4 regions of the Blautia sp. LMAG:36 genome follow, and region 4 is predicted to be linked to each of the others. Evidence: predicted binding sites of a transcription regulator. Region 4 holds the regulator's gene; each other region holds the start of a gene.
What was found. The regulator HrcA, encoded in region 4, represses chaperone genes, less so after heat shock. The targets are predictions, from matches to a motif close to TGTTAGCACTCNNNNNNNNNGAGTGCTAACA.
Positions count from the first base shown of each region.

Region 1: CCC17_RS04400 (Hsp20/alpha crystallin family protein) is a predicted target of HrcA. The motif match lies at 4,231-4,261, and genes of this name have one in related genera.
Region 2: groES (co-chaperone GroES) is a predicted target of HrcA. The motif match lies at 4,457-4,487, and genes of this name have one in related genera.
Region 3: CCC17_RS08170 (Hsp20/alpha crystallin family protein) is a predicted target of HrcA. The motif match lies at 2,839-2,869, and genes of this name have one in related genera.

Region 1 is NZ_NALB01000004.1:30,602-38,204, forward strand. Features, by position in the region: gene CCC17_RS04385 (D-alanyl-D-alanine carboxypeptidase family protein) at 1-1,272, shown strand, start outside; gene CCC17_RS04390 (3'-5' exonuclease) at 1,249-2,205, opposite strand; gene CCC17_RS04395 (nucleoside hydrolase) at 2,276-3,238, opposite strand; gene CCC17_RS04400 (Hsp20/alpha crystallin family protein) at 3,643-4,080, opposite strand; gene CCC17_RS04405 (YibE/F family protein) at 4,499-5,245, opposite strand; gene CCC17_RS04410 (YibE/F family protein) at 5,242-5,982, opposite strand; gene CCC17_RS04415 (PTS transporter subunit EIIC) at 6,534-7,603, opposite strand, start outside.
Region 2 is NZ_NALB01000003.1:641,468-649,070, reverse strand. Features, by position in the region: gene CCC17_RS03225 (peptidoglycan recognition protein family protein) at 1-213, opposite strand, end outside; gene guaB (IMP dehydrogenase) at 326-1,780, opposite strand; gene CCC17_RS03215 (DUF6106 family protein) at 1,848-2,351, opposite strand; gene groL (chaperonin GroEL) at 2,469-4,088, opposite strand; gene groES (co-chaperone GroES) at 4,136-4,420, opposite strand; partial or broken gene codY (GTP-sensing pleiotropic transcriptional regulator CodY) at 4,718-5,502, opposite strand; gene topA (type I DNA topoisomerase) at 5,649-7,603, opposite strand, start outside.
Region 3 is NZ_NALB01000006.1:177,209-184,811, forward strand. Features, by position in the region: gene CCC17_RS08160 (hypothetical protein) at 125-1,126, shown strand; gene CCC17_RS08165 (orotate phosphoribosyltransferase) at 1,196-1,840, opposite strand; gene CCC17_RS08170 (Hsp20/alpha crystallin family protein) at 2,209-2,661, opposite strand; gene CCC17_RS08175 (glycoside hydrolase family 36 protein) at 3,175-4,809, shown strand; gene CCC17_RS08180 (AraC family transcriptional regulator) at 4,825-5,694, opposite strand; gene CCC17_RS08185 (aldo/keto reductase) at 6,029-7,153, shown strand; gene CCC17_RS08190 (PTS transporter subunit IIC) at 7,203-7,603, shown strand, end outside.
Region 4 is NZ_NALB01000003.1:512,684-520,286, reverse strand. Features, by position in the region: gene dnaJ (molecular chaperone DnaJ) at 1-1,139, opposite strand, end outside; gene dnaK (molecular chaperone DnaK) at 1,161-3,053, opposite strand; gene grpE (nucleotide exchange factor GrpE) at 3,107-3,742, opposite strand; gene hrcA (heat-inducible transcriptional repressor HrcA) at 3,761-4,804, opposite strand; gene CCC17_RS02605 (ABC transporter substrate-binding protein) at 4,980-5,639, opposite strand; gene CCC17_RS02600 (ABC transporter substrate-binding protein) at 5,546-6,232, opposite strand; gene CCC17_RS02595 (glycoside hydrolase family 172 protein) at 6,248-7,357, opposite strand; gene CCC17_RS02590 (carbohydrate ABC transporter permease) at 7,399-7,603, opposite strand, start outside.

The DNA of each region.
Region 1 (7,603 bases), on a different contig from region 4:
CGATCCTTGTGCCGGATCTTTGCAGGCATTCTCGGCATAGGGATCCTGCTCACAGGCGCAGCTCCCTGCGCGGCGGCTGCCTATGGATACGATGAATATGGTGATCCTATCGTCACTGCCACACCGGTTCCTGATGGTCAGGCAGCAGCAGTCACGCCTGCTCACTCCAGCTATTATTCACAGGCTGCCGACACCGATTCCATTGACGGGTGGCCCAAAGGTCCCGGCATCGAAGCACAGGCTGCAGTCCTTATGGATGTAAATACAGAAGCCGTTCTTTATTCCAAAAATGCGGACACACAGCTCTACCCTGCCAGCATCACGAAGATCCTGACTACACTGCTTGCCTGCGAAAATCTGAACGCTAAGACAAACATTACCGTATCTGAAAAAGCTTCCACCAGTGTAACTGCCGGAGATTCCAGTATTTATGCTGCTCCCGGTGAAAAATTCACCAGGGATCAGGCCCTGATGGCTGTCATGCTCCAGTCCGCTAATGAAATGTCTGTCGCCGTTGCGGAAGAAGTTTCCGGCTCTGTAAAGAAATTCGCAGAACTCATGAACTGGCGCGCCAAGCTTTTTGGCTGCAAGAACACACACTTTAACAATCCCAACGGTCTTCCGGATGAGAATCATTACACCACAGCCTCCGACATGGCAAAAATCGCCAAATCCGCCTGGCTGAATCCTCTTTTCCGGCGATACTGCACCAAACGTTATTACGAGATCCCGCCTACCAATAAATTTGCGGAAGCCCGCCAGCTGCTCAATCATCACAAGATGATGAAAAACGGCGAATATTATTATGAAGGCGTCCGTGGCGGAAAAACAGGTTACACGGATGCATCCGGCAACACACTTGTCACCTACTGCAAACGAGGAAATATAACGCTGGTAGCCGTGATCCTGAATTCTACTTCCGCGGCAAATGCTTACAGCGATACCGCTTCTCTTTTTAATTATGGTTTTGAAAATTTTGAAAAGGTGGATATGAAGGTGTCCATGGAGCCAGTCCCGTTTAAGGTACTCCCTTGTGACAAATATATCCTTAAGAATAACGGAAACACCTATCCGTTTTATTATCAGACAAAGGTTTATGTGACTCTTCCAAAAGGTATCAAAAAATCACAGCTTAACAAACGCCAGGCCGTTCTTCAGAATGCTGTCGGCCCACTGCGTCTGAAAAGCAAATATTATTATAAGAAACAAATGGTCGGATGGGGAATGCAATACGAACGAAACATCGTATCAGATCTTCTCCTGGCTTCGTAACATTTTCCTGCGGCGGAGAGATTCGTGCTTTTCACGGATCTCATCCGCCGCTTCTGTATCTTCTGCTCTCAGGGTCTTCACCCCGAAATATTTTCCCTCATCGGTTTTTCGAATCCGGATCTTTCCGGCAACAGGTCCATGCTCATGGCAAAGGGCAAGGCTGTAATATACCTTGGAATTGTTGGTACTGAACCAACGGATCTTCCTCTTGGCAGGGCATCTGCAAATGGGACACATGGTACTTACCATGGTACGGTCCTTCATCAGACGCTCCTTTGATACAAATTCCCTGGACACAAACTTGTCATGGTCTGTATAGGAAATATAGATCTCGCTGTCTCTGGATTTTGGATTCTGATATACATCCAGGGACGGATGGCGGATCATACAGGCTTCATCGATCTCCAGGAGTATCCTGGCAGTATAGCTGGCGTCTGCCAGGGCCCGGTGAAAATCCCGGTTTTTGGGAAGCCGCAGGTAGTCTGTAGCATATTCCAGGGAACGCCTGGATATTCCATCCTCGAATTTTATGCTGAAAAGTTTCTGCACATCGTAGTAATGCACCGGTCCTGGCATCAGCTTCAAAAGATTATAGTATTTCATATTGCGCTGAAGTTCCATCACATCCTGGTCTCCCCAGGTAAAAAAGCGATACTCCTCCCCGCACCATTCCAGAAATCTGCGGATCGCCCTTGGAAAAGGGATGCCTTTTTCCAGTTCATGATAATCCACGTGGATCACTTCATGGATACTGTCGTGGATCCAGTGGTACACTTTGGGCTTGATCAGGCACTGAAAGGTATCAACGATCTCTCTTTTTTCATTTAATTTTACTGCCCCGATCTCTATGATCTCAAACGGGAGCCGACTATCCGGATGTCTTCTTCCATCCGGATTCTGGTTCCATTCCAGGTCAAATACAATATAGTTCATGGGTTTTCTATCCTCTTATCTGACTGCTCAGCTGCTTCATAAATGCAGCTGTTTCCGGATCGTTGTCCGGCTATTTCATATTTTTGCATTCGGACACAGAATAAATCGCTTCAAACAGCTCCTGCTGGAAGCTTTCTGTATCTGCATCTGTCAGAATCATATCTTTCATTTCGTCTTCTTCGTGTAGCCACCAGCGGAAATCGCATAATGTGGCACCCCGTCCGGCACCATCTGAACAATCCACATCCAGGAATACTTTTTCTGTTTTAAAGAACTCCGGATGGATGAGATACATAAACGGTACAGCAGCATGGATACTTGCCACGCAGCGATATTTGGAAAAATTTTCAAGTACGTAGCCAGCCATATCTCCACAGGCTCTGGCTGCCGGATCACCGGACTGGCACAGCTTCATGATCTGGTTTCTGGTGAGATTACATTTCAGGGTAGCATCCAGTCCACACATGATCAGTGGGATTCCGGAATCGAATACGATCTTTGCCGCCTCCGGATCTGCGTAGATGTTGAATTCCGCTGCCGGTGTGATGTTTCCGCCTTTTGCTGCGCCGCCTGTAAAAACAATTTTTCTGATCTTATTCTTTATTTCAGGAAAAACCTTCAACAGAAGTGCAAGATTAGTCATTGGTGCAGTTTCGATCATTACTACCTGCTCGCCCTCCGGAATGGCATTCAGAATGTCACGGATAAAAAGCACTGCATTGTCAGAAGCAGCCTCTGATTTTGCTTCCGGCAGTACGCAATGACCAAGCCCTGTCTCTCCGTGAAATTCTTCCGCATAAATTGCCGCTTTCACAAGAGGACGGTCCTGGCCTCCTGCCACCGGAACCTTCAGTCCGTAAAAATCCACCAGCTCCAGTGCATTTTGGGTCACTCTTTCTATCCTGGTACTTCCTGCAGATGTCGTCACTGCAAGCAGCTCCAGTTCATCCTGATGTGCTGCCGCATATGCCAGTGCGATCCCGTCATCGATTCCGGGATCACAGTCCATGATAACCTTGATCTTATCTCCCATATATTCACCTCTGTAAAAACTCTTTCCCCAATTTTATAGTATTGCCGAATTTCCGCTGTTTACCTGTTCCAAGTATAACAGAGTGAGGAAAGAGTGTAAAGTTAATCAGAATTCGTTACTGTTCACTCCGTTCTCAGCAACACGCTTCGCGGAATATTACCAGTAAACAATAATCAAAATTCACCTCTGTACTTCAGGCTGAAACGTAAAGAACCCCTCTGCCAGGCATTGGCAGAGGGGTGGAAAAAAGGGGGTTATATTCATTTATATAAACAAATGCAATGTGCAATTTGGAGCTTTAATATTTGCAATATCCGTTTGGGTTGTTCCGGATATTGTTATTATGCTATATTCCATCACCCGGAGCTTGCAATCCAGTACCGGGGCTTCACAATAAATGCTGATCAATCAATAGAAACAAATTTCTTCTCTTCTGCTTCTTTCTTGGTCTCTTCCTTCGGGAAGGTTACATGAAGGATTCCGTTCTCATATTTCGCATGGATATCTTCATGCTTAATGCTCGAGCCTACATAAAAGCTTCTGTTGCAGGTTCCTGTATAACGTTCTCTGCGAACATATTTACCTTTATCATCCTTCTCGTCCTTCTTCTCTTCTCTGGTTGCCTGAATGTTCAGATAACCATTCTTCAGCTGGATCTTCACATCCTCTTTCTTAAATCCCGGAAGATCGATCTCCAGTTCATAATTGCCATCTACATCACGGATATCTGTCTTCATCATATCCTTCACCTGAGGATAAGCATTGGCAGCTGCCTGACGGCCTGTCGGATATCCCATAAAATCATCAAATAAATCTTCTCCGAAAATACTTGGCATTAACATAACTCATTCCTCCTGATCTATATTCGCTGCGTGCTGCGCAGGCGTTTTTAATTTACTGTTTCTGAAAACATCTGCAAATTCTGTAAGAACTTTCTCCGGAAGATTTCTTTTTTCTCTCTTCCTTTGTTCTGTATGTACTATAACACGCATTATTAGCACTGTCAATAGGCGAGTGCTAATTTCACACTTTCTTCACATTTTCCGTAATTTTACGATCCATTTTTCCGATACATATGTCTGAAGCGCCGAAGATAGAAGGACTCCCAGGATCAGAAATGGAACTGCCTGTAAAAACACTCCCATAAATACATAAATATAATAACTGCTTTCATAAAAGAGAGCCCACGTCTGCTGAATACAGGAAAGAACATCTGTATCGGGACCATGGATTCCGTATTCAGTGCAGTGGAGATATGCTTCATGAGATCTGTCGAATAATACATCTAATCGATACCGGGACGGTAATAAGGCAGGCTACCGCACCAGATAGCATGACTGCAACATCCTGGAATAGGAACTGGGAATTAAGAATGATCTCCAGGCTATATTGCTGTGTCTGAATGTATGAAAATAATAAAATAGTTCCTCCAAGATAAGCAAACAGCAACGTATTTACCGTTGTACCGATAATTTCTTTCCCAACCTGATAGCCGGAAGCTGTAAGCTCTTTCGCTGTCAGACTGTTTTTATGAGTCCAGACTTCATATACAGAAGATGTTACAGATAATGCTGTATCGATAACAGCCCCAAGAGTACTGAAAACAGTTACAAATATTCCTACATGAAGCATGTTAATATGAAGGTCCGTACTGTAATAATACATAAAATCGTCTTCCGAAATCTGCAGCTCATTTAACCCGTAACTTCCTGATCTCCACGTAATAATATAAATCGGAATAAACAAAAGTAACATTACCAGCAGTGTAGCCAGAAAAGCCGCCCGCGTCTTTGGATTATTTCCGTTCTGATAAAACAGAGAAATATAACAGACACCTGCACCTGCCACCAATATCAGAAGCAGTACAGGAAAACCGGCAGACATCAGCATAATTGAAAAAAACAAAATTACAATATTCCCCGCCAGTGTCATAATTGACATGGCTCCACGCTCTCCGCCAATCAAGATCACCAGAAAAATTAAAATCAATGCAAGAAAAATGATCATTCTCTGACACCCCTTTTCCGTGATGGTATTTTCATAATCGCTGAAGCAATAAAAACAGATACCGGTATTGCCAGTACAATTCCAATACTTTCTATCAGAAAACGACAGATATCATATGGAATGTGGTATCTCACGATCGTTATAAAGCTCATATCATTATTCATCTTAAGTATGAACATGGGAATCATGCCGCTTGCCAGAACAAACAGCAGTACATTTATCATGGTTCCCATAATATCATATCCGATTTCACGACCGGAATGTATCAGTCTTCTCAGAGAAACCGATGGATTTTTCCGCACGATCTCTCCTACTGCTGCGCTGATCGTCACCGTCACATCCATAATTGCACCAAGTCCTGTCAGCATAATATCTGCCCAGAATATATCTGCTGAATTGCCTGTACTTCCAAGGTATTCCAGATTGGAATAATCCAGATCTCCGTACATATAAATAGAAAATTCAAACAATGCCATGATCAGAAACAGAACACACAGTGTTGAAAGAACTGAGGAAAATGTTTTTCTATGAATTCCATTTAAGCAGATCAATGTAGTCAGTGAAAAAAGAACTGCGATGACATTACAGATATTTAAAATATTTTTCCCTTCTATAAAAGCCTGAAATCCATACGCAAATATGACTGTATTCAGTATCAGTGATATGATCGTGTAAAATCCCTGCTTTCCTGTAATGCAGATCAGAAGAAAAAATAATCCTCCTGCCAGTAATGCCAAATACCCATCCCTTTTTACAGAACGTATCGTTTTTCCGGGGCTTTCCTTTGAACCGCTTAAAAGAACGGTGTCTCCTTTATGATATTTCTTGGTCTGAACCTGAGAAGATGTATATTCATTAGAGACCGTTATTTTTTCCCCTTTATGCGAACCGTTTAATATCCGTGCCGTAATATTCTGAGTATAGTAATATTCTTTTGAGCCCCTGGTTCCTTCTCTGCTCAGAGTCTGTTTTTCTGTTACGGAACATATTTTTGCCAGCGGTGTATGATAAAATCGGGAATTACAGCAGGTAAACAGAACAAAAATAATATATATGCCGGCTAAAAGATATTTTTTGTGAAATATGCAGGATTTCATTAACTTCATTCCCCCTGTAGAAATATTGCAATTGTAAACGCACTGACCGGTTGCTTTTTATCGAAGTAACATTCTACGCTTTTTGAAAGTATTGGTCAATATAAGGTATACAAAAAACAGCAGCAGAACCGTTTTCACAGTTCTGCTGCCCCCATAATTATTTTAACAAATACCTAACTCCAAAAAAGCCATTATTTACAAAGCGCAGAAAATGCATCTGCAACAAACTGAACCTTGGTTCCGATAATAACCTGTACAGAAGTTTTTCCAGGTTTGATCACGCCTGCAACACCTGCAGATTTGATCACCTTATCATTTACAGCTGTAATATCCTTAACCTCAAGTCTCAGTCTTGTGATGCAGTTATCGATGCTTGTGATGTTCTCTTTTCCGCCACAGCCTTCCAGGATCTTCGCGGCAATAGCAGTATAGTCATCATTTGCAAGCTCGATATTCTTCTCTGCCTCAAGATCGTCATCGTCTTCTCTTCCCGGAGTCTTCAGATCAAATTTCTTGATGGCAAAAAGGAATACAACATAGAATACGATAAATGCTGCAATTCCAAGAGGAAGGATGAGCCATGTCTTCTGTGCTGCCGGAAGTGAGGATGAGAAAAGTAAATCCATCGCACCGGCGGAGAAGCTGAAGCCTGCACGGAATCCAAGAGCAACTGTGATCATGGTAAAGATACCGTAAAGTAATGCATAGATCACATAGAGGCCAGGAGCAAGGAACATAAATCCAAACTCGAACGGCTCAGTTACACCACAGATAAATGCACAGATCGCTGCAGATGCAACAAGACCGATCGCGATTTTTTTCTTTGCAGGTTTCGCACATCTTACCATTGCAAGTGCTGCACCAGGAATACCAAACATCATACATGGGAAGAATCCGGACATGTACATTCCAAGGCTCCAGGATACATCTGCAGAGGTTTCACCTGCCCAGAAGTGCTGAAGATCACCAAGTCCGATGGTATCAAACCAGAATACATTGTTCAGTGCGTGATGTAATCCGGTAGGGATCAGCAGACGGTTCAGGAATGCATAGATACCTGCACCAACAACATCCATACCTGCAACTGCTTTTCCTAATGCTACAAGTGCACTGAAAAGTAATGGCCACACAAACAGTAATACAGCAGATACGATAATGGAAACCACTCCTGCGATGATCGCTACGCAGCGCTTGCCGCTGAAGAATGACAGCCAGTCAGGAAGCTTGGTGCTCTTGAATTTGTTATAGCATGTAGATCCGA
Region 2 (7,603 bases), 130 kb from region 4:
AATAAAAGGTGCTCCTTCTGCCTGCCATTGTTCCGGTCCGCCATTTCCGCTGGCATTCCCGGATATTTCTTCCTGTCCGGACTGAGTTTCACTCTGTTCCATGCGCATCTCAAAAAATGCGTATCCTAACGCACACGCAGCAAAAGCAACGATCACAATGATACATATCAGCACAATCCTCTGCAGGATCTTGATCGGGTTCTTTTTTCTCAAAGACTTCTTTTTTCTTCTGGAAGACCCGGAGGAAGTTTTCTTTACGGAAACAGGCCGCCCGCTATGGGACGGCCTGGGTGACTTTTTACCGGTCTTACCTTTTTTTCCTTTATTATTCATCTACACTGTAGTTTGGAGCCTCTTTTGTGATATGGATGTCATGTGGATGTGACTCCTTGAGAGATGCAGCGGAGATCTTAATGAATCTGCCTGTTGTTTTCAGCTTCTCAATGTTCTCTGCTCCGCAGTAACCCATACCGGATCTTAAACCGCCAATTAACTGGAATACGGTATCCTCAACGTGTCCTTTGTATGCAACACGTCCTTCAACACCTTCTGGAACAAGCTTCTTGGCGTTCTCCTGGAAGTAACGATCCTTGCTGCCGTTCTCCATAGCTGCAATAGATCCCATTCCACGGTATACTTTATATTTTCTTCCCTGATAGAGCTCGAATGTTCCCGGGCTCTCATCGCATCCAGCAAACATGCTGCCCATCATGCAGACATTGGCGCCTGCCGCGATAGCCTTGGTGATGTCTCCGGAATACTTGATTCCACCATCTGCGATGATCGGGATTCCGTAGCTGTTGGCTACTTCATAGCAATCCATAACAGCAGTAACCTGCGGTACACCGATACCTGCAACAACACGTGTGGTACAGATAGATCCAGGTCCGATACCAACTTTAACTGCATCTACACCAGCTTCGATCAGTGCCTTGGTAGCTGCTCCTGTTGCAACGTTACCTGCGATAACCTGAAGTTCCGGATATGCAGCCTTGATCTCGCGGACTGCTTTTAAGATATTCTCAGAATGACCATGTGCGGAATCAATTACGATTACATCCACATTCGCTTTCACAAGTGCATCTACACGTGCAAGTACATTGGCTGTGATACCAACTGCCGCACCACAGAGAAGACGTCCCTGTGCATCCTTGGCTGCAAGCGGATATTTGATCTGTTTCTCGATATCCTTGATGGTAATGAGTCCTTTTAAATTAAAGTCGTCATCTACAATGGGTAATTTCTCCTTACGGGATTTCGCAAGGATCTTCTTGGCATCCTCAAGTGTGATTCCTTCCTTGGCTGTGATCAGTCCTTCAGAAGTCATGCACTCCTTGATCTTTCTGCTGAAATCTGTCTCAAATTTAAGATCACGGTTTGTGATAATACCTACAAGCTTTCTGCCTTCTGTGATCGGAACACCGGAAATACGGTATTTCGCCATCAGATCATTGGCATCTTTCAGTGTATGCTCCGGTGAAAGATAAAATGGATCTGTAATAACACCGTTCTCAGAACGTTTAACCTTATCAACCTCTTCTGCCTGTGCTTCGATGGACATATTCTTGTGGATGATACCGATACCACCCTGTCTGGCCATGGCAATTGCCATTCTGTGCTCTGTAACTGTGTCCATTCCCGCACTCATCATGGGGATATTCAGCTTTACTTTCTTGGTTAAATACGTTGAAACATCTACCTGATTCGGAATCACTTTAGAATAAGCCGGAACCAGAAGGACGTCATCAAACGTAATGCCTTCACCAATAATAGTACCCATTGCATTTCCTCCCTTGTGTAAGATATTTTAAATTTGTGAACTAGTGTAACAAAAAACAAGATTCATGTCAATCCAAAAAAACTTTACTTGGTGCAGAATTTTTCATGGTATTTGCAAGTGCGTCATCCAGTTCCAGGATCACTTTGCAGGTTTCTCCACTGTCTCTTATGATCATTGCATAGCGTTTATGATCCTCAATTCCTGATGAAAAATCATACTCTTTCATCTTCTGATTGCCATTATAATAGTCCATTCTGTGGGACTTTAATGGTGCCACAAGGTCTGCCTCCGCAAGCTGGAGCGATTTCACTCTTTTCCTTTTTGATTTTGACATGATCATATCAATGTCCAGTTCTCCGTTAACAAACAGATACTCGTACTCCAGATCTGTCTTCGGTATTACAAAATAACATGCAATACCAAGTGCAATAGCCGGTACCAGCAAAAGTACATTCAGCACAAGGCCTCCCAGGACCATGATCACCGTCAGCGCTATCAGACCGTATTTCACAACCAGATCTTTCGCTGTCTGCTTCTTTTTTACCAGAAGCTCTGAATATAAGTCACTCATTTGTTTCTTCCTTTCGTAATTTACTGACTTTTTGATTATAACACAAAAAGAGAGCCGCGTCTATGGCGCAGGCCCTCTCATTTTGTGAATTAATTATTTCACCTGCTCAGCTGATAATTACATCATTCCCATTCCCGGGTTTGCAGCCGGAGCCGGAGTATCTTCTTTGATTGTGGAAACTACAGCCTCTGTTGTAAGGAGTGTAGATGCAACACTTGTAGCATTCTGAAGAGCACTTCTTGTAACCTTAGCCGGATCAAGGATTCCGTTCTCAACCATGTTTACGTATTTCTCATTGAGAGCATCGAAGCCTGTACCGATCTCAGACTCTCTTACTTTGTTGATAATAACAGCGCCTTCCAGTCCTGCGTTTGCAGCGATGTGGAACAGCGGAGCCTCAAGAGCTTTCAGGATCACATAAGCACCTGTCTTCTCATCTCCTTCAAGTGTTGTTGCAAGTTTTGCAACCTCTTTGGAAGCATGGATGTAAGCAGATCCGCCACCTGCGATGATACCTTCCTCAACAGCTGCTCTTGTTGCTGCAAGAGCATCCTCAAGACGAAGTTTTGCTTCTTTCATCTCTGTCTCAGTAGCAGCACCTACACGGATAACAGCTACGCCGCCAGCCAGTTTTGCAAGTCTCTCCTGAAGTTTCTCTTTATCGAACTCGGATTTTGTCTCCTCGATCTGCGCACGGATCTGTGCAACACGTTTTGCAATGGCATCTTTGTCACCGAGACCATCAACGATAACTGTGTTCTCTTTTGCAACTTTAACAGATTTTGCACGTCCAAGCTGCTCCATCTTAGCTTCTTTCAGGTCAAGACCAAGCTCATCGGAGATCACCTGTCCGCCTGTCAGGATCGCGATATCCTGAAGCATCTCTTTTCTTCTGTCACCATAGCCAGGAGCTTTTACAGCTACTACCTGGAAGGTTCCTCTCAGTTTGTTGACGATCAGAGTTGTAAGGGCCTCACCCTCAACATCCTCAGCGATGATGAGAAGTTTCGCACCGGCCTGAACAACCTGCTCAAGAAGTGGAAGGATCTCCTGGATATTGCTGATCTTCTTGTCTGTGATCAGGATGTACGGATCATCAAGAGTTGCCTCCATTTTCTCCATATCTGTGGACATGTATGCGGAAATATATCCACGGTCAAACTGCATACCTTCTACAAGGTCAAGCTCTGTATGCATGGTCTTGGACTCCTCAACAGTGATAACACCGTCTTTGGAAACTTTCTCCATAGCATCAGCAACAAGCTGTCCAACCTGCTCATCACTTGCAGAGATTGCTGCTACGTTAGCGATCTGCTCTTTGCCGTTGATTGCCTGGCTCATGTTCTTGATCGCTTCTACTGCAACATCTGTTGCTTTTTTCATACCTTTTCTGAGGATGATCGGGTTGGCACCTGCTGCCAGGTTCTTCATTCCCTCATGAACCATTGCCTGAGCAAGTACAGTCGCTGTTGTAGTACCATCACCTGCTACATCGTTTGTCTTGGATGCAACTTCCTTGATGATCTGAGCACCCATGTTCTCGAATCCGTCCTCAAGCTCGATCTCTTTTGCGATGGAAACACCATCGTTTGTGATAAGCGGAGCACCGAAAGATTTGTCAAGTACTACGTTTCTTCCTTTCGGTCCAAGTGTTACTCTTACTGTATCTGCAAGTTTATTTACACCAGCTTCAAGTGCTGCTCTTGCTTCTGCGCCATATTTAATTTCTTTTGCCATGATAAAATGACCTCCTATTTATATTGATATACGATAAGATGTTTATATTATTTAATAACTGCCAGGATATCTTCCTGTTTTACAATGATGTAATCCGTACCATCCATCTTAACTTCTGTTCCTGCATATTTGGAGTAAATAACAGTGTTTCCGACTTCTACTTCCATCTTTACTTCTTTGCCATTTACAACTCCGCCAGGACCAACTGCGATAACTTCTGCCTGCTGTGGTTTCTCCTGTGCCTGTCCCGGAAGTACGATTCCGGATGCTGTTGTCTCTTCTGCTTCAACCTGTTTTAATACTACTCTGTCGCCTAAAGGTACTAACTTCATGATCTATGTTCCTCCTTTATAAGTTCCATCTTCGTCTGCTAGCACTCACTTTATACGAGTGCTAATCACTATGGCTATATTAGTGAATTTCACATATTTTCGCAACCCTTTTAAGATATGGTTTTTCTATATTATTCTGATTTTATCTCTTTTATACTCTTGTTTTCTCTTGTTTTCTCAATTTCATTATTTATTTTGATTTTATGAAACAGACAAAAAAGAGACTCCCACGCTAGCGGGAAGTCTCTTTTGTCACGTTCTTTATCTTATATCAAGCATCTGACAGTGCTGATCACATTATGCCTTCTTGCTTCTCTGTGCTTTTATCTCCTCAAGCTCATCAAAGATCACTTCATTAAGAACTTTAATGTAAGTTCCCTTCATACCGGACGAACGGGATTCGATCACACCTGCGCTCTCGAATTTACGCAGTGCATTTACGATCACGGATCTGGTGATACCTACACGGTCAGCGATCTTGCTGGCAACCAGGATACCCTCATCACCATCCAGCTCATCAAAAATATGGATGATCGCCTCAAGTTCTGAGAAGGACAGTGTACTGAATGCCGATTTAACGATCTGCTGTTTTCTGTCTTCTTCTGCGTTCTCGTCATGAACCGCACGCATCATTTCCAGGCCAACAACTGTTGTACCATACTCGCTGACATAATATCCTCAATATCATAGGGATGATCATTGCGGTACATGAATAACGTTCCCAGTCTCTCACCTGCAATATCGATCGGATTCACGATTCCCTGATAATTTCCGGGTACATGCTCAAAGCCAAGTGTCTGGAGATTGACATTCTCCTTTGTGGAAAGAACACCAAGAAATCTCTCATTCAATAACGGGTCGATATGTCCGCCGATCTTGTCATCGATCAGCTCTGTGATCTCATCCACACCCGGGCAGATACTGACTCCCAGAACCTTACCTTTCTTACTGAGTACCAGGATATTGGAACTTAAGGTTTCCATGAGCACCTGGCAAATATCGTTAAACACTACCTTGCTTGAGCTGCTGTTATGCAGAAGCTTATTGATTTTTCTAGTTTTATCTAGCAACTGAACGCTCATTTTTCCTCCTTTCACTTTCGTACCTTGAAAGAAATCGTTTTTCTAGTCTAATATTACACGTTATTCTGGAAATTTACAAGACATTTTTATATTTTTTTTATTTTTAACGGGATTTTCTGAAAATTAATAGAAAAGCATTTATTCAATCAATCTTCATCTTTTGGTTTTTGTTCCACATATCCGCAGGTTTCCTGGCTGCAAACCAGCTTATTTCCCTTTTCGAGCATATAATTACCACATTTCGGACATTTCTTTGCAGAAGGTTTCTGCCAGGACATAAAATCACATTCCGGATTATTCTCACATCCGTAATATTTTCTGCCTTTTTTCGTTTTTTTCATGACAATTTCGCCGCCGCACTTCGGACATGCAACACCGATCTTCTCATAATATGGTTTTGTATTACGGCAGTCCGGAAATCCGGGGCATGCAAGAAATCTTCCATGAGGACCGTACTTGATCACCATGTTGCGGCCACAGTTGTCGCAGATCACATCCGTAACCTCATCCTGTATATCAACTTTCTCAAGCTCTTTCTCAGCCTCATCCACATCATGCTTCAGATCCGGATAGAAGTTACGTACAACCGTTTTCCACTGTACGGTACCTGCTTCCACGCAGTCCAAAAGTCCCTCCATAGTTGCTGTAAAGTTTACATCCACAATACTTGGAAAAGCCTGTTTCATAATATTATTAACAACCTCTCCAAGCTCTGTGACGTAAAGATTTTTCTGTTCCTTGGATACATAGCGTCTGCTGATGATCGTTGTGATGGTCGGCGCATACGTACTTGGACGTCCGATTCCAAGCTCTTCCATAGTCTTTACAAGTGAAGCCTCTGTGTAATGTGCCGGCGGCTGTGTAAAATGCTGCTCCGGCTTCAGTTCTTTCAGCTTCAGCTCCATACCCTTTTCCAGACTTTGACTTAAAACATTGCCCTTTTTGTCATCGCCCTCTTCTGTGTACACAGACATAAAGCCATCAAAGGCAACCTTGGATGCTGCAACCGTGAACACATACTCACCTGCTCCGATCTTGACAGACGTGGTCTCATAACGTGCCGGTGCCATTCTGCTCGCCGCAAAACGTCTCCAGATCAGCTGATATAAACGGAACTGATCCCTGGTCAGGGATTCCTTCACCAGAACTGGTGTCCTCGCAATATCTGTAGGACGGATCGCCTCATGAGCATCCTGTATCTTCTGTCCGTTTTTGATCGCCTTCTCTGTCTGAGAAACATAATCCAAACCATACTGCTCAGAAATATAAGTTCTTGCTGCTGCATCTGCTTCCTCTGAAATTCGAGTAGAATCTGTACGCAGATAGGAGATCAGACCTACCGTACCACTGCCTTTTACATCCACACCTTCATATAACTGCTGTGCCAGGCGCATAGTCTTCTGCGTAGAAAAATTCAGTGTCTTGGCAGCTTCCTGCTGCAGAGTACTTGTGGTAAACGGAAGGGGAGCGTTTTTGATCCTCTCACCTTTTTTTACTTCTGTGATCTCATATTTACAGTCTTCCAGACTTTTCAGGATCTCATCCATTTCCTGACGGTTTCTGATCGGAAGTTTTTTATCTGTTCCATAGAACTTGGCTGTCAACGGTTTCTTCTCACCCTTTACCTGAAATTCACCCTCCAGGCTCCAGTATTCTTCAGGAATGAATGCATTGATCTCATCTTCTCTGTCACAGATGATACGCAGTGCCACAGACTGTACACGGCCTGCACTTAAGCCTCTTTTTACCTTGGCCCAGAGCAGCGGACTGATGGTATAACCTACCATACGATCCAGCATACGCCTGGCCTGCTGTGCATCTACCAGATTCATGTCCAGTTCCCTGGCCTGCTTGATGGACGCCTTAACTGCTGTTTTTGTTACTTCATTAAATGTGATCCTGTGCATCTTTGCAGTATCTGTCTTCAAAGCCTGCATCAGATGCCAGGAAATTGCTTCTCCCTCACGGTCAGGGTCAGTTGCAAGATAGATCTTATCTGCTTTTTTTGCTTCTTTACGAAGTTTTGCAAGAAGCTCACCCTTTCCCCGTATTGTAATATACTTCGGTTCAAAATCATTGTCCACGTCAATACCAAACTGGC
Region 3 (7,603 bases), on a different contig from region 4:
TATTTGATTTCTTTTTTGCTTCAATGTCTGAAGCGTTTTTTCAAAAATATTTATAAAAACTGTATACAGGGTTTCTGAAGTGTTTGGTTGATGGTATAATTGTATATACCAGAAGGAGTATTGTTTGAGAGATAATACGATTTTTGATGATGTTTTTCGTACTATGATGGAGAAAATGACGTTTCTGGTCGTGCCTTTGATCAATGATGTTTTTCATACATCATACCCGGCTGATGTGGAGATTGTGCAACTGCGTAATGAGTATCAGCGGGTGGATGGTGAGATTATTACGGATTCGCGGCTGTTGATCGGAAACAGGATTTATCATATAGAATGTCAGAGTACGGATGACACGACAATGGCTGTACGGATGATAGAGTATGATTTTGCAACTGCTGTTGAGTTTGCCAGAAAGCAGGGACGGAGGTATCGGATGGAGTTTCCACGTTCTTGTGTGTTGTATCTGAGAAATAGTAGGAATACGCCGGATTTTCTGGAAGTGGATGTGGTTTTTCCGGATGGGGGATGTCATTTGTACAGAGTGCCTGCCATTAAAGTAGAGAATTATACAAAAGATAAGATATTTGAAAAGAGTCTTCTTATGCTGCTTCCTTTTTATATCATGCGATATGAAAAAAGAGGGCATGAGATGAGTGAGAATCCACAACTTTTTCAGGAATTACTGAATGAATATGAAGTGATCCGGAGTAAACTGGAGGTAGAGATCACTGAATCTGGAAGGTCTGAACTGTTCAGTGATCTGATTGGACTGATAACTCGGATATCTGATCATATTTTCAGAAATGAGGAGAAAGTCCGGAAAGGAATAGGTGAGATTATGGGTGGACATGTTCTGGAACTGGAATCTGAGAAAAGGGCAAGACTGATGGCGGAAGCTAAGGAACAGGCTGAAGCACTGGGGCGAGAACAGGGAATGGCTCAGGGAATGGCTCAGGGAATGGCCCAGGGAATGGCTCAGGGAATAGCTCAGGGAATGGCCCAGGGGGAAGAACGACTTAGTGTTCTGATCAACAGGCTTATACTTGATAATCGTGGTAATGAGATTCAGAAGGTTGTTACAGATAAAGAAATGCGTGAAGCCATGTATAGAGAATATCAATTATAATAAGAAAAGATAAAGAGAATCCCCCACTGGTTTTGCTATCCATGGGGGATTCGTTGATTGATCTGAATCTTATAATACAGAATATCCGTAACTGCTGACAATAGCATCGATCTTCTGGCGGTTTTTGCACAGTGGGCAGTTGTCAGAGCGGTAGGAGTGATAGTCCGGGATGTCTCTGGCCTGAAAGATAGAGTGGACAGGGAGTGTGGCTACACTGTCTACACTGCTGTAGATGGCTGCCACGCCGCGGATCTTACCGCCATAGTACAGAACGCTTTCGATAGCTCGGTTCAATGTGGATCCGGTGGTGATGGAGCCATTTAGGATGAGGATGTTTTTTCCATTGATCATTGGTTCATAGTTGTCGCGGAAGATCATCTGCCCGGTGCTGTTGAACTCAGGGGTGATGACGTAGATGGTCTGGTGTGCGTTCATGGAAAGGACGCCGGCTTTGGTCAGTTCTTCGGCGAGATAAGCACCGATCACTTCAAGTCCGTCCATGCAGACGATGGTGTCTACCGGAATGGATGCTTCGTAATTTGCTGCGAGAGCGGATGCAATACGCTGTGCTTCAGCGCATCTGGATTTCATAGTAGTGAGATCCAGGTAGTGTGTGATATGGGATTGGGATGTTACGAAGTGTCCCGGAATCATTTTAAGCTGTATGCGGTTGTCAGTGCGTGCATAAATTTTTATGATGTTGTCCTGATCCATAATAAAAACCTCCTGTCGTGATCGTGTTTTACGTGGTTGTTCAGGAGAATTATCCTGAAGGATTACGAAACAGATTTATTTAACCGAATGCGGATTGCAAATATCCGATTAGCTGTGCATATTATACCATTAATTTCAAAAAAATGAAATAATATAATGCAAAATATATAAAAAATATTCAAAAAATCAAGCGTATTTGTTAAAAAATATCCAATATCATGAAAACTTTGACAATAGGATCATTACTATAGAGTGAAAGTACTTGTGAGTACGTAGTAAATTGGAAAGAGAGTGTCATATGTATTATTGCGTATAAAAAAGAGGAGGAGAATCCTTATGGATTCTCCTCCTGTGAGAGTGAGTCGATGTCAGCCTTCAATAGATACATATTTATCAGCTTCAATCTCTTCAGCTGCTTTTTTCGGAATAGAAAGTCTCAGAACACCGTTCTCAAATTTTGCATGGACATCTTCGTTTTTTACACCATTACCAACATAGAAGCTTCTGCTTGTGCTGCCGGCATAACGTTCACGGCGGATATAATTGCCTTTCTTGTCTTCCTCGTCTTTGTCAAGACCCTTGGCAGCAGAGATGGTAAGATAACCATCCTTCAGCTGTACCTGTACTTCATCTTTCTTAAATCCTGGAAGATCTACATCCAGCTCATAGCCTTTATCTGTTTCACGTACATCAGTTTTCATGATATTTTTTGCATGTTTGCCATAAAGAGGGTTCTTTCCGCTAAAGAAATTATCTCTGAATCCAAAATCATCCATCCAGTCATCAAATAAGTTTTCTCCAAATACACTCGGGAACATCATAAGTCATTTCTCCTTTCAAATTGAAAAGCCGTTCCGGTGGATCAAGAAATCCAACTGTTGCCGGTATATAGTTACCACTTCGGGTTATTCCGCAGTGGTGATCGTTTGGTTTTATTCTGAACATCTGGAAGTTCTTTTTTATCTTCTCCTTTGTTCTATATGTAATATAACACTTGTTGTTAGCAAAGTCAAGAGGCGAGTGCTAAAAAATTGTGAAGAATTTGTGTCCCGTAAAATGAAAAACTAATTTCCATCTTTAGCCCTTTATGTTCTTACGTTAAAAAGCGAATCGGACAAGGACTGAAAAGCTTATGCAGATTGAACATTCTGCAATGTTATAATAACTTTAAAGCATAGAAAAAACCAAAAAAATCAATATAATAAGGCATATAGACAAAATATATTAAAAAAAATTTTTCGTACATTCTTCTGAGTTGAACAGACGATAGAAAGACAGTATTCATGAGTATGCAGGTAAAGCAAAATGTAAATGAAAAAGTACAGGAGGAGAGAATGATGCAGAAAAAATATGCAGATTTTAAGCTTGGGGTACCGGATTATGTAACAGTGGAAACAGAAGAGGAGAGACTTGTGTGCCAGGGAGGGCAGACGACAGTAGCTGCCGGTGCAACTACTGTGGAATTTCAGGACGCAGGTGAACATGAGGATATATTTGTCACATCCGAGGATGCAGTGAGATGTGTGAAGCTGAGATGGAACTATAAGATCCCGAAATCAGCCAGATTTCTGGGAGATGCCTGGGAACGTACCTATGGTGATGCGGAATGGCATGGAATGAGCGGAAACCGTTATCTGCCATGGTATTTTCTGGCGAAGCTTTCTGAGAAGGTTCTCTGCTTTGGCGTAAAGGTCCGTCCTTCTGCTATGTGCTGCTGGCAGGTGGATACCAAAGGAATTACTTTGTTTCTGGATGTTCGCTGCGGAAATACAGGAGTACAGCTGAAAGGAAGAAAGCTGTGTGCCGCACAGATCGTCTGCATGGAAGCAGAAGGAGCAGATACTTTTGAAACTGCACAGAAATTCTGTGAAAAAATGTGTACAGATCCGATCTTCCCAGAGTTTCCGGTATATGGAAGCAATAACTGGTATTATGCTTACGGTGACAGCTCCGAAGAGGAGATCTTAAGTGATACCGATTATATCCTGAAACTGACCGAAGGTGTAAAAAATCCTCCGTTCATGGTCATTGATGACTGCTGGCAGGAGCATCACCGCCTGGATGAATACAACGGTGGACCCTGGACAAAAGGCAATGCCAGATTTCCGGATATGAAAGGTCTTGCAGACAAGCTGGAGAAAAAAGGTGTCCGCCCGGGTATCTGGGTCCGTCTGCTTCTTAATGAAGATGAGAATATCCCGGATGAGTGGAGAATTTCCTATAATGACTGTCTCGATCCGTCCCACCCGGATGCACTGGAATATATCCGTAAAGATATCGAGAGAATCTGTGATTGGGGATACACGCTGATCAAGCATGATTTTTCTACCTTTGATCTCTTTGGAAAATGGGGATTTGAGGCGAATTTAAGAGACAATTCCATGGAGAAATGGCATTTTTATGATCAGACCAAAACCAGCGCAGAAATCGTAAAAATGCTTTATCAGGAGATTTATGATGCTTCCCGGAGCAACAACGCAGTGATCATCGGCTGCAATACCATCGGACATCTCGGCGCAGGCCTGATGCATCTGAATCGGACCGGTGACGATACCAGCGGACGTATCTGGGAGCGTACCAGACGAATGGGCGTAAATACGCTGGCATTCCGTCTTCCGCAGCACAATACGTTTTACCATATTGATGCAGACTGTGTCGGTATTTTCGGAATGATCCCATGGGAGAAAAATCGTCAGTGGGCAGACGTTCTTGCAAAGAGCGGTACACCACTGTTTGTATCCGCAAAACCTGGAGTTTTGAATCCGGAGGAATTTGAGGAGCTGCATCAGATCATGCTGCGTGCATCAGAACAGGAAGAGCATTTTGTTCCGCTTGACTGGGAAGAAATCGACTGCCCGGAGGTATGGGGAGAAAACGGCGAAACTATCACTTATGACTGGTTTGACAACGAAGGTCCGACCATGGATGCTACGGTGGAATACTATAATGCCAAGGTAGTTGTTCCGTAAATCAGGAAAAGTGGTTCAGCAATCCAGAAGATCCTCGGCATGATGATATTTTTCCCGGTATTCCCGTGGCGTCATGCCGGTTTCTTTTTTGAAGGCACGGGAAAAGGCAAATGGATTTTGATATCCGCAGGAGAACGCCACGCTGGAGACAGGGATATCCGTGATGGTCAGAAGCTCCCGGGCGTTGATGATCTTGGCTGAAGTCAGGAATGCTTGGGGTGTGGTTCCAAGATGTTTTTTAAAAAGTCCGTAAAGGTGGCTGCGGCTGATATGGAGATAGTCAGCAACATCTGTCACAGTGATATTCTGCAGCGGACTTTTTTTGATGTAATCAACAGCCTGTGTGATGTAAAAATTCTCATTGGATTCCATGGTCGTGTAGGAAGCATGAAATTCTTCCTCCAGCATGGCGATGATCCGGTAAAGACCACTCTGGATATAGGCTTCACTGGAGGGCGTCAGCTGCGGGTGAGCCATCATTTCAAGAATGGTTTCCTGATAGGGAAGAACCGAATTTAGCTGCTGGACCGGAGTTTCTTCAGTAAGATGACAGTGTTCACAAAGTATGGGAGCATTTTCTCCATTGAAACAGATCCAGATATAAGTCCAGGGATCAGAAGGCTCTGCTTTGTAGAGAGAGCTGGTCACAGGAGGAATGAAAAAGCACTGTCCGGCTTTCAAGGTATATTTCCGGTTGTTCATATAGAAATATCCCTGTCCGCTCAGCACAAAATGGATGGTGTAATATCGCCGGACACCAGGGCCGTAGGACTGTTCCGGTGTACATTTTTCCCAGCCGCAGGAAATAAGATGAAGTTCTTTTGATGAGGTCTGGCGGTTCAGAACCTGTTTGTTTTCTATGGGAGTTTCCTCCTTTCGATGCATGATTATAGATAATATCAGTTTAAAATATTTGATCTGAGGTGTAAAGAACAAAGATGAACTGATAGGACAAAAGACAGTTGCCGTGCGATAAACGTGTGGCAGCTGTTTTTCTGTTTTCTGCAAAAATTCAGACGTAATGCAGGCATTGTCTTGACACTTGTAAAAGAAAAAGGTTTACCACCAGGAAAAATATCGTTATAATAGGAGAAACGCAGTTTCTCTGCGGCAAAAATATAACGGTCCGGGAGATATCTGTGTCAGAAATATTGCTTATCCGGTGATATATCAGATGATATGAGGAATTTTCCGGTATGTAATAAGAAGGGAGAAAGATATGGCATATTTAGGTGAAGAGATCAAAAAACTTGGTTTTGGCCTTATGAGACTTCCGCAGAAATCAGAAGGTGTGATCGATGTGGAGCAGACCAAAGTCATGGTGGACAAATTTATGGAAGCCGGATTTACATATTTTGATACAGCATGGGCTTATGCAGGAAGCGAAGATGCTATCCGCGAAGCGCTGGTAGAGCGTTATCCGAGAGAAAAATATCAGTTAGCCACCAAGATGGCAGCCTGGATCAACTGCAAGACAAGAGATGAAGCTCTTGCACAGTTTAAAACATCTCTGGAGAGAACAAAGGCAGGATATTTCGACTTTTATCTTCTCCACAATCTTGGAGAGCACAGAACAAAATATTTTGATGAGTACGGTTTATGGGACTGGATCCATGAACAGAAGGAAGCCGGTCTGATCAGACATGCAGGATTTTCGTTCCACTCCACACCGGAGGAGCTGGATGCACTTCTCACTGCACATCCGGAAATGGAATTTGTACAGCTGCAGATCAATTACGCAGACTGGGAAAATCCGGTGATCCAGTCAAGAGCCTGCTACGAGGTAGCCAGAAAACATGGAAAACCGGTCATTATCATGGAACCTGTAAAAGGCGGCATGCTTGCAACTCCGCCGGAAGCAGTGGAAAAGCTTCTGAAGGAAGCAGAGCCGGAAGCATCCACAGCATCCTGGGCGATCCGTTTTGCGGCAAATCTGGAAGGCGTGATCACCGTACTTTCCGGAATGAGCAATGTTGCACAGATGGAGGATAACCTTTCCTTTATGAAGGATTTCAATGGCCTTACTGACAGTGAGAAGGAGACTCTTGATAAGGCAAGAGAGGCTATGAGCAAAATTCCTCTGATCCCATGTACAACCTGTAACTACTGTGCAAAGGTCTGTCCGATGGAAATTGGAATTTCCGGTTCTTTTACAGCAATGAATTATCTGACATTGTACGGAAATAAAGCCGCCGCAGCGCATCAGGAAGACTGGCTGGTAGCCAGTCATGGCAGAAAGCGTGCAGATGAATGTATAAAATGCGGACAGTGTGAGGAAGTATGTCCGCAGCATATTTCCATCCGCGAGGAACTTGAGAAAGTAAGCGAGGCTTTTTGCAAATAAAGGAACTGATCCGGCAGGAAGCGGATCAGGGTAAGGAGAGAGTTTAAAAATGGAAAAATTCAAAGCATTTCTAAAACGGAAGGATATCGAGATCTCTCTGAAGAGATATGGTATCGATGCACTGGGAGCTATGGCACAGGGACTTTTCTGTTCCCTGCTGATCGGTACGATCATCAACACCATTGGCACACAGTTTCACATTCCGTTTCTGACTATGGCAGTTGCCACAGTCAATGATACCCAGTATACAGTAGGTTCTCTGGCATCTGCCATGAGCGGCCCTGCCATGGCAGTAGCCATCGGTTACGCCTTGCATTGCCCGCCGCTGGTATTGTTTTCGCTGATCACCGTTGGATTTGCCTCCAACGCACTTGGCGGAGCAGGCGGTCCTCTGGCTGTACTGTTTGTTGCCATTGTTGCAGCTGAGATCGGTAAGGCAGTTTCAAAGGA
Region 4 (7,603 bases):
TCGGTTTTTTCGGAAGTCTCGGATGTGCTGTCCTCTGACGGACGGTTTCCACATGCCGCATCAAAAGCTTCCAGAGCTTTCTTTGCTTCCTCATTGAGATTTGTCGGAGTCTGGACTACCAGGGTTACATAGTGATCACCACGAACATTCTTGTTACGTAATGACGGAACACCTTTGCCCTTCAGGCGGATTCTTGTATCCGTCTGTGTTCCCGGTTTCACCTCATAGGAAACCTCACCGTCAACGGTATTAATACGCATCTCACCGCCGAGTGCAGCCTGTGCAAATGTGATCGGAGCTGTTGAAAAGATATTCATATCCTGTCTCTGGAAGATCGGATGACGGGCTACATTTACCTCAACCAGCAGATCTCCTCTCGGACCGCCGTTGGTTCCCGGCTCACCTTTTTCACGGATACGGATGCACTGACCATTGTCGATACCGGCCGGTACAGATACCTGGATCTTCTTTCTGGAAGAGGTATATCCGGTTCCACGGCAGGCGCTGCATTTATCCTTGATCACCTTACCGGTTCCATTACAGTCCGGACAGGTCTGAACATTACGTACCATACCAAACATGGACTGCTGGGTGTAAACGATCTGACCCTGGCCTTTACATTTCGGACATGTGACCGGTGATGTTCCAGGTTTCGCTCCGGTTCCGTGACATGTGGTACACTCATCCTTCAGAACGATCTCCAGCTCTTTCTCGCATCCGAAAACCGCTTCCTCAAAAGTAATGTTCACACGTGCACGAAGGTTGGCACCCTTCATCGGTCCATTGTTGGCCCGTCTGGTTCTGCCTCCGCCGCCGAACAGGTCTCCGAAGATATCTCCGAAGATGTCTCCCATATCCGCACCGTTGAAGTCGAATCCACCAAAGCCGCCGGCACCGCCTCCGCCGCCGTTTTCGAATGCTGCATGACCAAACTGATCATACTGTCTTCTCTTGTCGGCATCACTTAAAACGGAGTAAGCCTCTGTCGCCTCTTTGAACTTCGCCTCAGCCTCTTTATCACCCGGATTTACATCCGGGTGATATTTCTTGGCCAGCTTACGATATGCTTTTTTTAATGTTGCGTCGTCGGCGTTTTTATCCACACCTAAGACTTCATAATAATCTCTTTTATCAGCCATTGTAATTATTTCCTACTTGTCTTAGACTTCCTTGTAATCAGCATCTACAACATCATCGCCGTATCCTGCTTCATTTCCGCCCTGAGCACCAGAGTTTCCGCCCATGTTGCCCATATCCGGTCCAGGACCAGCCTGACCCTGAGCTCCCTGAGTCTGCTCATACATCTTGGAGAACAGCTTCTGAGCGCTCTCCATCATCTTCTCCTGTGCAGCTTTGATGTCTGCAACCTGAGAATCAGTAAGCTCCTGTGCATTTGCTGTCTGTGCAAGAAGATCCTTCAGTGCATTGAGGTCAGCCTCAACACTTGCTTTATCGTTTGCGTCAAGCTTGTCGCCAGCTTCTTTCAGTGCATTCTCAACCTGGAATACCATGGAGTCTGCATTGTTTCTTGTGTCGATCGCCTCTTTACGTTTCTTATCCTGAGCCTCGAACTCAGCTGCTTCTTTGACAGCTTTGTCGATATCGGAATCGGACATGTTAGAACCAGCTGTGATCGTGATGTGCTGCTCCTTACCTGTTCCAAGATCCTTAGCAGATACATTAACGATACCGTTGGCATCGATGTCAAATGTTACCTCGATCTGCGGAACACCACGACGTGCTGGCGGGATTCCATCCAGACGGAACTGGCCGAGGGATTTGTTATCCTTTGCGAACTGACGCTCACCCTGTACAACGTTGATATCTACAGCTGTCTGGTTGTCTGCTGCTGTGGAGAAGATCTGGCTCTTCTTTGTAGGAATTGTAGTATTTCTCTCGATCAGACGAGTTGCGATACCACCCATTGTCTCAATGGACAGAGACAGCGGAGTAACATCCAGAAGAAGGATATCACCGGCACCTGCATCACCTGCAAGTTTACCACCCTGTACGGAAGCACCAAGTGCAACACACTCATCCGGGTTCAGGTTCTTGCTTGGCTCTTTGCCAGTTAACTGTCTTACCTTATCCTGTACAGCCGGGATACGGGAAGAACCACCAACCAGAAGTACCTGGCCAAGCTCAGAAGCTGTGATACCTGCATCAGACAGTGCACGGCGAACCGGCTCTGCTGTCATCTCTACAAGATCATGTGTCAGCTCATCAAATTTAGCTCTTGTAAGGTTCATATCGAAATGCTTCGGTCCCTCAGCAGTTGCTGTGATGAACGGAAGGTTGATGTTTGTTGTTGTTGCGGAAGAAAGCTCTTTCTTAGCTTTCTCAGCTGCCTCTTTCAGTCTCTGAAGAGCCATCTTGTCGTTGCTTAAGTCTACGCCCTCTGTTCTCTTGAACTCAGCAAGCATGTAATCTGTAACTTTCTTATCAAAGTCATCTCCACCAAGACGGTTATTACCAGCTGTGGAAAGAACCTCGATAACGCCATCACCGATCTCGATCACGGATACATCGAATGTACCACCACCAAGGTCGTATACCATGATCTTCTGCTCTTTCTCATTGTCAAGGCCATATGCAAGAGCTGCTGCTGTAGGCTCGTTGATGATACGTTTTACATCAAGACCTGCGATCTTACCTGCATCTTTGGTAGCCTGACGCTGAGCATCGTTGAAGTAAGCCGGAACTGTGATAACTGCCTCTGTTACTTTCTCACCAAGATATGCCTCTGCATCCTTTTTCAGTTTCTGAAGGATCATTGCTGAGATCTCCTGTGGAGAATATTTCTTGTCATCGATGGTTACACGGTAATCGGTACCCATCTCTCTTTTGATAGAGGAGATCGTTCTGTCTGCATTTGTAACTGCCTGACGTTTTGCAGGCTCACCTACCAGACGCTCTCCTGTTTTTGTGAATGCTACAACGGATGGTGTTGTTCTTGCGCCTTCTGTATTTGCGATAACTGTCGGCTGTCCACCTTCCATTACGGCTACACAGCTGTTTGTTGTACCTAAGTCAATACCAATAATCTTTCCCATGATTTTTTCCTCCTGTTTTAGTCTGTATCTGTTAAAATAAAGTTTGTTGTCAGTTAGTTCGCAACCTTTACCATACTGTGGCGTACTACGAAATCCTTGTAGGTGTAACCCTTCTGGAATTCTTCCACCACGATGTTCTCTCCAACCTCTTCATCCTCCACATGCATCACTGCATTATGGAAATCCGGGTTGAATTCCTTTCCCACTGCTTCGATCGGTTTCACACCGAGGTCATCCAGTGTTGTGGTAAGCTGCTTGTAGATCATTTTCATTCCATCTGCAAAAGCATCGCCTTCCTGTGCCTGTGCAAGACCTCTTTCGAAGTTATCCACAACCGGCAGGATCTTTTCAACGATCTCTTTCGCTCCGATGATGTACATGCTGGATTTTTCTTTTTCCGTTCTTTTACGGAAATTATCAAATTCAGCCATGGTACGCTTCAGGCGATCGGTAAGTTCCTCCACCTTCTGCTCAGATTTATCTTTTTTCTTCTTTCCAAAGAAGGAAGTTTTTGATTTTTCTTCTTTTTTATCCTCTGAGGCAGCTTCTTCGCCTGGAGTATTGTTTTCTTCCTCCGGCAGATCTTCTCCCTCCGGTGTCAGGTTTTCTTCTTCCTGATCTCCGTCAGTTACGGGGATTTCCTTCTCCGCTTCCTGCTCTTCGGATGTTTTCTTTGTTTCCTCCGACACTTTTTTTCTACCGCCTTTCTAAGTTTTCTTCTTTTTCAAAACGTCATCCAGATGATTCTTCAGTTCCTTCAGACTGTCCACTACATTCTCATAATCCATTCGTTTGGGACCGATGATACCGATGGTTCCATACATTCCGTCTCCCAGTTCATATCTGGCAGTTACAATGCTACAGTCCTTCATGGTCTGGATCGGCATCTCATCACCGATGTAAACCTGGATTCCTGTATTCTCTCCATCTGACATCTGTTCTTTTACAAGATCGGCAAGTTCATGCTTCTCCTCAAATGCGGAGATCAGCTCCGTTGCCTTCTCTTTATCGGCAAGCTCCGGATACTTGAAGATGTTAGTTGCACCTGAAGTATAGATCTCCATATCTTCCTCTTCCACATGAATGGTGGCTGCCACTGCATCCAGAACCGTTGCCACCACACCGCTGTGGCTGCCTGCCTGTTCCTTCAGTCTGGCGATCATCCCAAGGTTGATATCCTGGATCGGGATCCCATTGAGATTGGTGTTAAGAAGAAGATTCAGTTTCAGGATCGTCTGGTCGTCCATTTCCTCATCCAGATTGATGATCTGGTTCCGGACTGTGTTGTTGTCACTGACAACCACTGCCACAAGCTGAAGCTCGCTCATTCTCGACAGCTGGATGAACTTGATCTTGTTGCCGCTGTACTGCGGAACGGAAACCATGGTAGCATAGTTGGTATTGGAAGCAAGAACCTTCGCAACCTTCTTAAGCACCTTATCCATCTTATCTGTCTTCTCAATGATCAGATCTCGCAGCTCTGCAACCTCTGCTTCCTTCTCCTTCATCAGCTCATTGACGTAAAGTCTGTAGCCTTTATCTGAAGGAATCCTTCCTGCTGAGGTATGAGGCTGGACGATATAGCCCATATCTGTCAGGTCTGACATTTCATTTCGGATCGTTGCGGAACTTACATTGAGATCCGCATACTTGGAAATGGTCCTGGAACCAACCGGTTCTCCGGTCTCCATATAGGTCTTGATGATTGCTTTTAAGATTTTTTGCTTGCGCTCATTCAACACCTCTTCCATGAAGCCATCTCCTTTCCTTTTTATTCTTCCTGACGGATGTTGATTCTTTTTTTATATCTGTTAGCACTCATTTTAGTGGAGTGCTAACATCTACAGTCTTTAAGATATCACCATGTAAAATATTTGTCAATATGTTTTGAAAAAAAGTTCTTATTTTTTCAAAACAAAAAAAGCATCAGTACGATGCTTTTTTGTAATACTGGTCTATGCAGTTCTGTGCCCCGGCAAAAAATTCCGCTTCTGTTTTCTGTCCCAGCACATATTTCTGAAATTCCGTACCCATAGCCGAAACAGCTTCTATGGAATCGGCACACAGTGGTCTTGCCTTCAGCTTATAATCTTTCAGATATTGCCGGATCATTTCAATGCCATCCAAATCAAAATTCTTATCCTCGATCACATCCAGTCTTGCCGGACACATTTTTGTCAGCTGTCCGTAATTTTTACTGGCCTCATATCCGGACACATACTGAAGGAACTTCAGAGCTGCTTCTTTATGATCAGAATTTTTATTCAGTACATACTGCCAGGTTGCGATATTGGTCACCTTCTCGTCAAATTCCGGAAATGGTGCCATATGGATCTTATCTTTTCTATACACGCCTGCATTCTGAAAAGTACTCAACACACCGGTATACATAAACATACATCCATACTGGCCGTTTATAAATTTTTCATTCAGCTGGTCATGCTGGTCGATCAGATTCTCCTCTGATATCATCCCTGTATCCAGCATTCGCTTCATATATTCTGCCGCTTCTCTTGTTTTCGGATCCGTCCAGTCTGTATAATCTCCTCCGAAAAAATCGACATACTCGCTGATACTATTATATATGTAAGAAATCTCCCATGCATCCCCATATGCATATTTTCCCGTATTCTGAAGCTTTTTCTGAAGGATCTCAAGATCACTGAGACAGGAGAGTCTGTCCAGACCAGCCTGATCCAGCATTCCTGGTTCACCCAGAATGCCATGATATCCATCCTGAACGGTACCGAAAAAATATGTCCGTCTGACATGCATATTTCTTTCAGGTATTCCTGCAGAAAATTCGCCGCTGTCTCCTCTGTCATAACCGTATCTTCCAACGGAAGAAGAAATCCCTTATGTTTAAATTCGGATATCATCTCATCATTTACTGTGATCAGATCAACAGAATCATCTCCTGATGTCAGAAGAGTTGCTATTTTGGCCTGGCGATTGTCCGCATTGGCCGGACATTTTTCAATATGGATCTTTATTCCAAGATCTTTTTCCGCCTGGCTGATAAAAGAATCAAAGCCTTCTGTGCCTGCATCCACATGAAGGATCGTCAGTTCCTGTCTGTTCTCCGGCACAATATCAGATGCAGCCTCCTTCTTCTGGACTCCACATCCTGTCACTGCCAGAGCCAGGGCAAATACCCCGCAAAATACCTGTTTTTTCAATCTCTACCACCCTTTTTATCTGGGCCATCTATCCTCTTTTGACATCAACGGCTGGAACGGTGCATGAGGAAGTGTCTGATACCAGTACGCTACACTTGCCACATCATCCTGTCGTTCAAACAGGCCACGGTATCCGACGCCTATCTGCTGAATCGTAACGCGAAGATCCTCTTCAAAGCAGATTGGATCCTGTAAATGCCATCTGTAAAAGCCTCTCATTGGCGGGCAGTCATCATTATGATAAAAATTGTGGATCAGCTCGTCATGGGCAGAATAATACGGATATCCCAGATACGGCGTGTTATAATTCTGTTCCACGGTTTTTCCATCCACCTGTTTGGCAAAGCTCCAGGAACCACCAAAGTAATCTTCCGTTCCTGTTCCACAGATGGTCGGATACTCCTCATCTCCGTCAATATAAAACTTCATTTCTCCCTCGCCCCACCAGTAACGTTCCAGTGTGGTAAGTGCCATGTAGGTTCCTATATAATGGCCTTTTCCTTTTACTCCATCCAAAATTGTATAATCTTTTGTTTTTTCTGTCAACCGTTCCCTTCTCCACTGCGCATGGAAATAAGCAATATCGTCCGGAAGCTCATCATAGAGACAGTAATCTACCTGATAAAAGAAAGCCGGGATTTTATTTGCATGCTGGTTTTCCAGTGTGATCTTTGCTTTCTTCTTAAACGGCATCGGGAAATAGCAGTTAAAGCCCCTGTTTGGAACAACAGCCACCGGAACAGAATTTACAAAACATTCCCTTCCGAATCCGCAGCAGAAGAAATCACCCAGAGGACTTTCCACGGAAGGAGTTTCCTCGTCATCCCAGTACATACGGATTACAAGATCTCTCAGTACAAAGCAATCTGCCTCTGTAGTCTTGTTATCAACGGTGATCCAGATATGATTGATCTGTCCCGGTCCTTCCATTTCTGCCAGAGTTACCACAGTTCCCGGCTCAATATCCCTGAGACACGGGCTTCCTTTTCTGGACGGTCCCAGATGACTTGCAGCCATACCGCCTCTGCCTTTTTCTCCATGAGGATTTTCTGCGTTGATCGCACGGCTTTTTCCATGCTTTGCAAGTGCGATCCCTCCCAGTCCGCCTGTAAATGCCTGATACATATCTGTTTTCTCCTCTCTTTTGGAAATTAAAAATATTATATTTACGCTTTTACTCCACCTGCCATGATACCATCCATGATCTGTTTCTCAAAAACAGCTACAAAGATAATGATCGGAAGAAGGATGATCCATCCCATGGCGCTGACCAGATCCCACGGAACTCCATACATGTTGTCACGTAACGGAAGCTGTACGATGGAAACAGAAAGTACCTGAATACCATTTGAATAAAACAACGGTGTGAAA